One region of the Vagococcus sp. 211 genome, then DNA from elsewhere that is predicted to be linked to it. Evidence: predicted binding sites of a transcription regulator. Region 1 holds the regulator's gene; the other holds the start of a gene.
What was found. Region 1 encodes HrcA, which represses chaperone genes, less so after heat shock. Its sites were predicted from a motif close to TTAGCACTCNNNNNNNNNGAGTGCTAA; they were not measured.
Positions count from the first base shown of each region.

Region 1 (6,414 bases):
ATGATTTTTTTTGAACCACTAGCTTCTAAGAAACTTCTTAAAGCTTCACGTTGCCCATCGTTCAAGTTAGTTGGCGTTTCTACAGTCACCGTCACTTGTTGATCTCCGTTACCAGCGCCACGTAGTCTAGGAGCTCCTTTTCCTTTCAAGCGGAAAGTTGTTCCTGTTTGAGTCCCAGCTGGAATCTTCAATTTCACTCGACCATGTACTGTCGGTACTTCAATTTCATCCCCCAAAGCAGCTTGTCCAAAGTTAATAGATTCAGTATAGTAAATCTCTGATCCTTCCCTTTCAAAAATAGGGCTGTCTTCTACTTTAAAGACAACGTATAGATCCCCATAAGGACCTCCGTTATAACCAGCTTCTCCTTGACCTGACAAACGCATTTGTTGTCCGTCTTCAACACCTGCTGGTACGGTTACTTTAACTGCATGGTTCTTAACCATACGTCCTGCACCAGAACATGTACTACATTTATCTTTAATAATTTTACCAGAACCTTGACACTCATCACAGGTTTGACGACTCATCATGCGACCTAACGGTGTTTGACGTTCCACATTGATTGTTCCAGCACCATGACATTTTTGACATGTTTCTGGTTGTGTTCCAGGTTTAGCACCACTACCATGACACGTGACACATTCGTCTTCTCTGTTAAAACGAATATTTTTTTCTAAGCCAAAAATAGCTTCATTAAAGGTTAAATCAAGTGTATATTGTAAATCTGATCCTTGTCGAGGAGCATTTGGGTTAGCATTTCTAGAACCTCCGCCACCACCAAAGAACGATTCAAATATATCTTCAAATCCGCCGCCGAATCCTTCAAAACCACCGCTGAATCCACCTGCTCCAAAATTAGGATCAGTACTAGAATGTCCATATTGGTCATAAGCTGCTCGTTTTTGAGAATCGCTTAATATCTCAAATGCTTCTGTTACTTCTTTGAACTTATCTTCTGCATCTGCTTCTTTGTTAATATCTGGATGGTATTTTTTGGATAATTTTCGATAGGCTTTTTTTATTTCATCGTCGTTCGCTGTCTTAGATACTCCCAAGACTTCATAATAATCTCTTTTAGCCATTGGTTTATCCTCCATTCTTCCTATAATCGTTTAAATCATATCACAGAATTAAGAATTAAGAAATACTATCTTCTTAATCTGTTTTATACGAATGAAAAAGCCAAAAGCACACTGCTTTGGCTTTTTCAAAATAGTTGATTCAATTCATTTGGTTTAGTCTTCGTTAATTTCTTCAAAGTCTGCATCGACAACGTCGTCTGCTCCACCTGCTGCTGCTTCTGGGTTAGCTTCTGCTTGTTGTGCTGCTGCTTGTTCGTATAATTTAACTGTTAAGTTTTGTACGATTTCATTCAAAGCATCGCGTTTCACTTTCATATCTTCTAAGTTATTCGCTTCAACTGCTGCTTTCAATTCATCTCTTGCTTCTTCTGCTTTTTTAACATCTTCAGCATCTACTTTACCTTCTAATTCAGCTAATGTTTTATCAACTGAGAATAATAAAGCATCTACATCATTACGTAAGTCAGCTTCTTCTTTACGTTCTTTATCCGCTTCTGCGTTTGCTTCCGCTTCTTTCACCATGTTTTCGATATCTTCGTCAGATAAACCTGATGATGATTTAATTGTAATGGTTTGTTCTTTTTGTGTTCCTAAATCTTTAGCACTTACGTTAACGATACCGTTTTTATCAATATCAAAGGTTACTTCGATTTGTGGAATACCACGAGGTGCTGCTGGAATATCTGTTAATTGGAAACGACCTAATGTTTTGTTATCTGAAGCCATTGGACGCTCACCTTGTAATACGTGAATATCTACTGCTGGTTGGTTATCAGCTGCTGTAGAGAATACTTGTGATTTACTTGTTGGAATCGTTGTGTTACGGTCAATTAATTTAGTGAACACAGAACCCATTGTTTCAATACCTAATGATAATGGTGTTACGTCTAATAAGACAACATCTTTCACATCACCACTGATAACGCCACCTTGGATAGCTGCTCCCATTGCTACAACTTCATCCGGGTTAACTGATTTATTTGGTTCTTTGTTAACTTCTTTTCTTACAGCTTCTACAACTGCAGGAATACGAGTAGATCCACCAACTAAGATAATTTCGTCGATTTCTGATGCTGATACGCCTGCGTCTTTAATTGCTTGGCGTACAGGAATTTTAGTTCTTTCTACTAAATCTTGCGTTAATTCATCAAATTTAGCGCGAGTTAATGCTAACTCTAAATGTAGAGGTCCTGCTTCACCAGCTGTAATAAATGGTAAGCTGATTTGAGTGCTTGATACACCTGATAAATCTTTTTTAGCTTTTTCTGCTGCGTCTTTCAAACGTTGAACAGCCATTTTATCTTTAGATAAATCAATGCCGTTTTCTTTTTTGAATTCTTCTACTAAATAAGCAATGATTTTTTCATCAAAGTCATCCCCACCAAGGTTGTTATCACCTGCTGTAGATAATACGTCGAATACGCCATCACCTAATTCAAGGATAGATACGTCAAAAGTACCACCACCAAGGTCAAATACTAATACTTTTTCTTCTTTATCTGTTTTGTCTAAACCGTATGCTAAAGCTGCTGCAGTTGGCTCGTTAACAATACGTTCTACTTCTAAACCAGCGATTTTACCAGCGTCTTTTGTTGCTTGGCGTTGAGCATCGTTGAAGTAAGCAGGGACTGTAATAACAGCTTTGTCTACTTTTTCGCCTAAGTAATCTTCAGCGAAACCTTTTAAGTATTGTAAGATCATTGCTGAGATTTCTTGTGGTGTGTAAGATTTTCCATCAATTTCTGTTTTATATCCAGCTTCACCAATATGGCGTTTAATTGAACCAATTGTATCTGGGTTCGTTACTGCTTGACGTTTCGCTACTTCACCAACTTGGATTTCACCATTTTTAAATGATACAACGGATGGTGTTGTACGGTTACCTTCTGGGTTTGTGATGATTTTTGCTTCTCCACCTTCTAAAACTGACACTGCAGAGTTAGTAGTTCCTAAGTCAATACCGATAATTTTACTCATAATTGAATTTCTCCTTTAATCTATATAGTATGTTTTTAATTTTAATTTTTATTGTGCTACGACAACCATTGCTGGTCTAAGAATACGGTCATGTAAAATGTATCCTTTTTGTAACACTTGTACGATTTCATCTGATTGTTGTCCTTCTTCTTGAGGGACTGTTTGAACAGCTTGATGTAAATTGGGATCAAATTGATTACCCATTGATTCAATCTCAACAATACCAGCTTGTTTCAATGCGTGAATCATGCTTTCACGAACCATTTCGATTCCTTTTTTCATGCTTTCACCATGCTCATCTGTTGTTTCAATTTGTAGGGCACGATCTAAGTTATCTAATGGAGCCAATAATTCTTTGGCTAGATCTTGGGCACGATATTTCGAAGCATCCTCACGCTCTTTTTTGTTACGATTGCGCATGTTCGCAATCTCAGCTTGAGCACGAAGGAACTTGTCCTCCATGTCACTCAACTCACTCGTTAAGCGCTCTACTTCAGTTGGTTCTGCTACTGCTTCTTCCGTTGTTTCTTCGATTGTCTCTTCTTCAACAACGACAGATTCTTCATTTAACTCTTTATCCATATCTTTCACGTCACAAGACCCCTCTCTTCATTAATGATTCAATCCTCGGTAGTACAAATTCAGATGTCCTGATAACTCTTCTGTAAACACATTAAGTAATCCCTGCACCCTTGAATAGGACATACTCGTTGGACCTAGTAAGGCAATTAAACCTTTACCATGATCTGCTATCTCATATGTGGCCGTCATCAGGCTCATATTTTCTAACAACTCATGATTCAATTCGTCTCCAATTCTAATACCAATGCCCGAATGATCTGGCAACAAGAGCTGTGTTAGTTTTTCAGTGTCACTCAATAAAGAATACACTGACTTAAATTCACTCACGTTAGTAACAACATCAGAATTTAATAAATTCATTCCACCGCTCACATAAATCTGATCATCAAAAGCTTGATTGAATACTTCTTCAAACAAGTATAAAACATTAGCCGAATTATTAAAATACTTCTGAAGGACGAGTGGTATCTCAGTTCTAAGTTTATGATACACGGTTAATAAATTCTCTCCCACCAATCGGTCGTTGATAATCCGTGTCATCTTCTCAATATCCTCTGAGGTAATACTCTCTGGAATCGAAAACACTTGGCTCTCTACGTAACCTTGATCCGTTATAATAATAGCCATCAGCTGACTGTTATTTAGCGGAACAATTCTAAAACCGGTTAATTTCCGTTCCTTCACCTCTGGTCCTAAAGAAAAAGCAGTATAACTAGTTAATTCGGATAGAATTTTTGCTGAGACTTCTATAATCTCATTGGTCGCATTATAACGTCTGTCTAGAGACTGACGTATTTGATGTAACTCGTTGCTAGAAACTTTGTCAGGTTTCATCAAATGATCAACATAATACCTGTATCCCTTAGCTGACGGAATACGACCAGAGGATGAATGCATTTTTTCAATCAAACCAAGTTCTTCCAACTTAGATAAATCGTTTCGAATGGTTGCTGAACTTGCATTAATTCCCTGATTTTTTAAGGTTGCTGAGCCAACTGGAAGACCTGTGTCAGTATATAACTTAACGAGTAAGCTAAATATCTCAATTTGTCTTTCACTTAACACCTTCATCACCTTTTTCTTTAGCACTCGTTTAAATCAAGTGCTAACTACATGTATTAATATATCAAGAATAGAATTCTTTGTCAACCAAAAGCCTCACTTTTTTAGCAGTCTTCGTTCAAGAGTGCTAAAAATAACGAAAAAACAAGAGAAAACCCTTGTTCTCTCTTGTTTTTACTTCTCTATTAAAAAACGCTCAAACACGTTATTACCTAAAATCAATCCTTTATCCGTTAACATTAAACGGTCAGATTGACGTTTTAACATCTGTTCTTGAATTAACTCCGTCACAATCTGACCATACACTTGATCAAATCCTCGATTGAATTTTTCTTCAAAATGAGAAATAGAGATACCTTCCATTTTACGCAACCCTAAAAACATTTCTTCTTCCATTTGATTCTCAACTGTTAATTCTTCTATCTTAATAGTAGGCAATTCATTTTTCCTTAATGGCTCTAAGTAATGTTGAATAGGACCGTGGTTTTTATACCGAATATTCCCTAAATAACCACTTGCTCCTGCACCTAGACCATAATAATGCTCATTATTCCAATAAACAATATTATGTTTACTTTCTTTACCTGGTTCAGCAAAGTTACTTACTTCGTATTGAATTTTACCCGCAGCTGTCATTCGTTCAATGGCACGCTCAAACATATCCCCTTCAACATCAATACCAGGTAAATGCAATCGGCCTTGTCTGGCCCAATTATAAAACATGGTTTTATTTTCTAAAATTAATGAATACAGTGAATAATGAGGCAGATCTAAGGCCAAAGCTTTGTCCAGTGTGTCATCAAAACTTTCCATTGTTTGATTAGGTAGAGCAAAAATCAAATCAATACTAATATTATCAAACTGAGCTTTTTCAAAAATCTTCATTGTGTCAAATACATCTTGGGCTGTGTGTTTACGCCCTATTTTCTTCAATAAACGGTCATCAAAAGACTGAACGCCCATAGAGACTCGGTTAACCCCGTAATTTTTTAAAACATTTAGTTTATCCAAGGTTAAATCTCCTGGGTTAGCTTCCACTGTAAATTCATTGTGGTCATCAAAAGGAAGGTTCTCTCTAATCCCTGCCAATAAGACATCTAGTTGTTCCGCCGATAACGACGTTGGGGTACCACCACCAATATACAAAGTATCCATCTTTTCAGCAGGATATTTTTTGGTTGTTAACTGAATTTCTTTAATTAATGCTTGAATGTATTCGTCAACAGGCTGTCCCTCTATAAACACTTTGTTAAAATCACAATAAAAACAAATATGCTCACAAAAAGGGATATGTATGTATGCTGATGTCATATGGCTCCTCCTTATTTGTTAAAATACTCTCTCGTTTCCACTTCATCTAAATCAAGCTGAGTAATTAACCCTTCTATTCCAGTAAATTTTAACTCATCTCTTAAATAATGACACCATTGGACAGTAACGTACTCGCCATAAATATCTTGATCAAAATCTAGAATATTAACTTCGATGGTCATTGGACGATTACTTTCAAATGTAATATTATGGCCAATTTGAGCCATACCATAATGCCAGGTATTATCCACAAGTAATTTAACAGCATAGACCCCTTTTTTAGGTAAAAGAGACTGTTGGTCAATTTTAATATTAGCTGTAGGATATCCCAGTGTGCGTCCTCGCTTATCACCATGAACCACGACACCGGAGACTTCATAAGTATAACCTAAGAAAT
Region 1 is NZ_CM150475.1:938,542-944,955, reverse strand. Features, by position in the region: gene dnaJ (molecular chaperone DnaJ) at 1-1,085, opposite strand, end outside; gene dnaK (molecular chaperone DnaK) at 1,239-3,062, opposite strand; gene grpE (nucleotide exchange factor GrpE) at 3,111-3,644, opposite strand; gene hrcA (heat-inducible transcriptional repressor HrcA) at 3,675-4,709, opposite strand; gene hemW (radical SAM family heme chaperone HemW) at 4,881-6,017, opposite strand; gene ribF (riboflavin biosynthesis protein RibF) at 6,029-6,414, opposite strand, start outside.

Region 2 (6,414 bases), 690 kb from region 1:
AGCGAACATTATTGGAAAAATAGCATTAATCTCTCTCTCCATTATTATCAGCAAGACAGTTGTTTTTGGACGCCAGAATTGAGCTATAGAATTGTCTTAAACACGGGGGAAACAGTGGTGCTACCTTTCACCACGGAGACGATTAACCAAACTGGGACGCCAATAATTGGTGACGTGTGGTGTGAGGAAGAGGGAATCACTCTTCAAAAAATTGGAAATAAAGCACTCGTCACGTTGCCCCATTTTATGTCTGATAGAATCGTAGATAATTTTTACGCTTATGTGAACGATTTATCACGATGTGAAGAGATTATATTCGATGTTCGTGGAAATGTAGGTGGCAATTCTGATTATGCGAATCAATTAACGCAATCTTTATACAACGGGGCTTACGACATTGAAAAAGTATACCAACAAGTGAGTGACGGTGAAACGTACGCCTCTGCAACCATGCTGTTTTATACATCTGGATCTAAGTCAATATCTTAGACACATTTTTGTAGAGACAATTAAGCCATTCTAATTTTTTCTTGTATTTCAAATTCATGTGGTGTTAAATAGTTAATCGAACTATGGATTCGATTACGGTTATAAAACCCTTCAATATAACTAAATAAGGCTTGATTCGCTTCTTCAAAATCTAAATAGCTTGTTGTGTAAACTTCTTCTTTCTTCAATGAAGCATGAAATGATTCAATCCCTGCGTTATCATAAGGCGTTCCTTTACGACTATAGGAATGTCTTATTTTATTTGTTGTTAACCATTCTTCATATTCTGAGGAGGTATATTGGCTGCCTAAATCAGTATGTAGAATCATTCCTTCTGGAATGTCATAACGCTGTTTAGCTTGATTTAAAGTCTTTAAAACACAATCTACTGTCATACGTTTTGAAAAAGTATAGCTAATAATTTTTTGGTATGTAAATCCATAATCGAAGATAGGTAACACCAACCATTTTTCTTTGTTGGAATGTAGGTGATATCAGCTACCACTTTTCACAGATATTTTTAGTAGAGAAGTTTTGATTTAAAATATTTTCTTTTGAAATAATTTGTTTATTAGATAATTGAGGTCTATATTTCTTGACAACAATTGATTTTAAACTTAATTGTTTCATTAATTTTTGGACATGTTTAAGCGATACTGAAATTCCTTCTTTTAACATCATTTGATGTATTTTAGTTGCGCCATAACGCTGTTTACTATCAAAAAAGATGGTTGAAATTTTCTTTTTTAATTTGTTATTTCTAATTTCTGTAGCTGTCAGAGATTTATTTTTATAAAAATAATAGACGCTTCTAGGGATTTCTAATAAACGGCACAACAAAGAAACAGTGTGTTTGGTACACCATCTTTCAATAAATTGAACAATTGACTTTAGATTTTTCGAGAGAATATGGCAGCGGCTTTTTTTAAGATTTCTAATTCCTCCTTTAAACGGGTATTTTCTTTCCTTAATTCCGCTGTTTCTTTTCCAGTCAATCCCGTGGATTGATTTGGTACATATAAATTTTTCGATTTATAAATAGTTGCTTCAGATATGCCATATTCTTTCGCTAAACCACGAACTGAACGTCCAGTTTGATTAAGTTCTACAATCATTCGTTTAAAATCTTCTTCGTATCGGGTCATAAAAAATCATCCTCTCGTAGATAAGTTTAATATATTTCTGTCTCTACGAAAAGTTGTCTAGGATTTGATACTAACACCAAATTGGAGATACGAAAGAATAGTTCCAATATTAGAAAATATGACTAAACAAAGAAATAAATTTCATGCCCATAATGATTCTAAATATTTTAATAACCCTGATTTGATTTCAGAAGACTATCCAATTACCTATAAAGATATGGAAAAAAGTTTCTGTAAGTAATCTTGATGACTGGGAAAATACACTTGAAATAGTTAGGAAAGGTAATAATTACAATAGTTTAAGAGTTGATATTGCTAAAATAGTATTCAAAAATCAAGAAACTCTAGGAAAAATAATTGAAGAGATTAAGAAAGAACCTAGTCATAAAATGCTAGTTGAAGAAATTGAGAGTACCCTGAATAAACATGGTTTTGATTCATATCGAACACTTAGACTGTAAAGTTTAACATCACATTACATATCAAAAAAACCACATGAAACGAAAAATCTCATGTGGTTTAAACATTTAAACTATAAAGGTATTTTAAAAGTTATCATGATGCTAAGTAAAACTATAGGTAAAGCATTATTAACAAAGTGAGCTAATATAGGGATTTCCAGCTTATTTGTTTTTTTGTAAACCAATGCATAAATGATAGCAGGTATAAAATATTGTAAAAAGAAAGCTAAATGAAATGTACCACCTAAAATATCAGGTAGTATGTGTGGTAAAGAGAATAAAAAAGCTTGAATAAGTAGTCCTATAATATTTTTATTGAATATTTTTTGATAAATTATTCCCCTAAAAATTATTTCTTCGAATAATGGGGCTGTCAAAAGAACCAAACTTACAGGTATAAATCCTTTTGAAATATCTGATAGAATAGCTTCTTGATTTTGTGAATTATCAGTTATATTAAATAAAGCCTTTGTAACAACGTTGATAACAAAAATAGCAATAGGTGTCATAAATACATACTTAATATCTGATTTTGTTAAATTACTTTTCAAATTTAATTTAGTTGATATGAATAAGAAACAACTGATTAAAAAAATGAAAAATAAAGCAAGTAATGAAGTGTTTAATATGTTTGGAGATAGCTCTATTGTTATGTACGCTGATAATAGAGTTCCTGATTGGCTCATTACAAAAAGAAAAATAGCTAAAAGAAACAACTTGATTTTATTCATATAAACCTCCTTTAGAAAATCATTATACCATACTAAATTAAGTGAATTTACATCACAACCCACATCAAAAAACCACATGAGAACAAAACTCTCATGTGGTTCCTTTTATATCAACGTAAGTCTTTTAAAGAATTTACATCATACCGCCCATCATTGATGGGTCCATGCCTGGCATAGGAGGCATATCTGGAGCAGGTCGGTCAGCAATAACACCTTCTGTTGTAAGAAGTAGAGCTGCGACACTCGCTGCATTTTGTAGAGCTGAACGGGTTACTTTAGTTGGATCCACGATACCAGCTTCAATCATGTTTACCCATTGGTTTGATTTAGCATCGTAACCAATGCCTGCGTCTGCTTGTTTTAATTTGTCAACAATGACAGACCCTTCCATGCCAGCATTTTCTGAGATTTGACGAACAGGTTCTTCTAAAGCACGTAGGACAATGCTAACACCTGTTGCTTCATCGCCTTCAGCTTCAATGCTTTTTAGTGAATCTAAGACATTAACAAAGGCAGTACCACCACCAGGGACAATCCCTTCTTCAACGGCAGCACGTGTTGCATTTAAAGCATCTTCAATGCGTAATTTTAATTCTTTTAATTCTGTTTCAGTTGCTGCTCCGACTTTAACAACTGCCACACCACCAGCTAATTTAGCTAGACGTTCTTGTAATTTTTCGCGGTCAAAATCAGACGTTGTTTCGCTGATTTGAGAACGGATTAGACCGATACGGTTGTCAATGGCTTCTTTGTTTCCGCCACCTTCAACAATGACTGTATTGTCTTTATCGATAACCACTTTGCTAGCTGTACCTAAGGCTTCGATGGTTGTATCTTTTAAATCTAGTCCAAGTTCTTCAGTAATCACTGTTGCACCCGTTAAGGTTGCGATATCTTGTAACATTTCTTTACGACGGTCACCAAAGCCAGGAGCTTTAACAGCGGCCACGTTGAATGTTCCGCGGATTTTATTTAATACAAGAGTTGGTAGAGCTTCGCCATCTACATCATCAGCAATGATTAATAATGGGCGACCTTGTTGTAGAATTTGTTCTAATAACGGTAAAATATCTTGAATGTTAGAGATTTTTTTATCCGTAATTAATAAGTAGGGGCTCTCTAAAACGGCTTCCATTTTATCGTTGTCAGTTACCATGTATTGAGATAAATAACCACGATCAAATTGCATTCCTTCAACCACATCTAATTCTGTTTCAATCCCTTTAGATTCTTCGATTGTAATAACGCCGTCGTTTCCGACTTTATCCATAGCCTCAGAAATTAACTCACCAATCGTATCACTACCAGATGATACAGCAGCAACTTGTGCAATGGCTTCTTTAGAGTTAACTGGTTGAGATAATTCGTGTAACGCTTCAACTGCTTGTTTTGTCGCTAATTCAATCCCACGACGAATCCCAATTGGGTTGGCACCAGCAGTGACGTTTTTAAGGCCTTCACGAACGATGGCTTGCGTTAAAACAGTCGCTGTGGTTGTTCCATCTCCTGCGATGTCGTTTGTCTTAGAGGCTACTTCAGCAACTAATTGAGCACCCATGTTTTCAAAACGATCTTCAAGTTCCACTTCTTTAGCAATAGTAACCCCGTCATTGGTAATTAAAGGAGAACCAAATGATTTGTCTAAAACAACATTACGTCCTTTTGGTCCTAATGTTACTTTTACAATATCAGCTAATGTATCCACACCACGCATCATAGAGGCGCGTGCGTCTTCAGAAAATTTAATATCTTTTGCCATTATGTCATTCCACCCTTTTTATTTTATTGAACGATTGCGATAATATCTTTTTCATGTACGATTAAATAATCTTTTCCGTTGTAAGTGACTTCTTGTCCTGCATATTTTTCAAACATGACTGTCTGCCCAACTTCAACAGCAACAGGTAGTGTTGTCCCGTTTTCAAGGGTACGTCCATCACCAGTAGCGATAACTTCACCTGTTTGAGATTTTTCTTTAGAAGCAGCAGTTAGAATAAGTCCACCAACTGATGTTTCCTCAACTTCTTTAACGTCAATAATGACACGATCTCCTAATGGTTTTAACAATGAATATCCCTCCATAATATAATTAATTTTTTAGCACTCAACATTATCAAGTGCTAACTCACTCTTATATAATAACGAGTTTCGTTTGTTTATGCAAGAAAAATGATAGAGCTTCTTCTTTTTGTCAAGATGTGGGTGTGTTACTCTATAGAAAGAAAGAAAGAAAGGAAGGATCACGATGACTCTTAAGAAGAATACAGTGTACACCCTCTTTTTTTATTTATGCACTTTAATGAGCCGTTCCTTTTTTATGTTGGTTGGTTTAAGTACTAAAGGGGGATTGAATCTAGCGGCACTGAGTTACTTAGTCGGAGCGATTCTTTTATTGAAGGTGTACCAAATAACAGAAAAAGAAGACGCACCATTAACAGACAAGAAGGACTGGATAAGAGTGGGTGGATATGGCATAAGTGGGATTGTTTTAGCACTATTGTTGCAACTGGTGTTACTTAAATTAGAACAAATGATAGGGTACTCAAATAGTACGTCACCCAATACTGAAGCCATTGTCCTTTTAGTTAAGACGTCCCCTTGGTTCATCTTAGCAGTAACTGTCGCAGGACCTATTATGGAAGAATTAGTCTTTCGGTTTAGCTTGCTTCACCTGTTTCAACAAAAATTGCCTTGGCTAATGAGTGCGTTACTAAGTTCTGTTATGTTTGCGCTGCTTCATCAGGATGGCCATTACTTCCTCTATACAGGTTTAGGCTTTTTCTTTTGTTGGTTGTACCGACAAACCCAAACCATCGCAACATCGATGATTGTTCATATCGGCATGAATAGCATTGTGATGTTAATTCAATTGTCACACATATAAAAAAGCACAGACTAACAAAGTCTGTGCTCGTTTTTATTCACCTTTATAATGATTTAAGAAATAAATCAGTGTTTGCATCTCATTAGTTAAATCAACGTTTTGAATTTGAACAGATTCTGGTACGTTTAAGCGAACCGGAGTAAAGTTCATAATGCCTTTAACCCCTGCTTCAACTAAAAGTTCAGCGTTTTCTTGTGCTACGGCAGTTGGTACTGTTAAAATCGCCACTTCGATGTGTTGTTCTCTAACTTGATCTACCATATCATTGGCAGAATAGACAGGAACGCCTTCTAAGATATGTCCCACGATATCTTGATTGACATCGAAGGCAGCACTAATACGAATGCTGTCACTTTGGTGGAATTTGTAGTTTAGTAAAGCATGTCCTAAGTTACCGACACCAATTAGAGCAACGTTGGTTAATTTGTCTTCGTTTAATGTTTTTGCAAAGAAATTCATTAAGCTTTCTACATCATAACCGTAGCCACGTTTGCCTAGTTCTCCAAAATAAGAGAAATCTCGTCTAATAGTTGCACTGTCAACTTTCACTGCTTCACTTAATTCAGTAGACGATACTTTCGTTTTACCTGAATCAAATAAAAATTTTAAATATCTATAATAAAGCGGTAGCCTTTTTGCTGTCGCTTTAGGAATAGTCGCCTCTTTCATTTATAAAATCCCCTTTACTTATTTAACTAAATAAC
Region 2 is NZ_CM150475.1:248,974-255,387, forward strand. Features, by position in the region: gene ACVWM0_RS01300 (S41 family peptidase) at 1-489, shown strand, start outside; partial or broken gene ACVWM0_RS01305 (IS3 family transposase) at 510-1,634, opposite strand; gene ACVWM0_RS01310 (lysostaphin resistance A-like protein) at 2,167-2,826, opposite strand; gene groL (chaperonin GroEL) at 2,960-4,585, opposite strand; gene groES (co-chaperone GroES) at 4,609-4,893, opposite strand; gene ACVWM0_RS01325 (lysostaphin resistance A-like protein) at 5,072-5,710, shown strand; gene ACVWM0_RS01330 (redox-sensing transcriptional repressor Rex) at 5,744-6,379, opposite strand.
Region 2: a site for HrcA is predicted at 4,924-4,950, ahead of groES (co-chaperone GroES). Genes of this name have one in related genera too.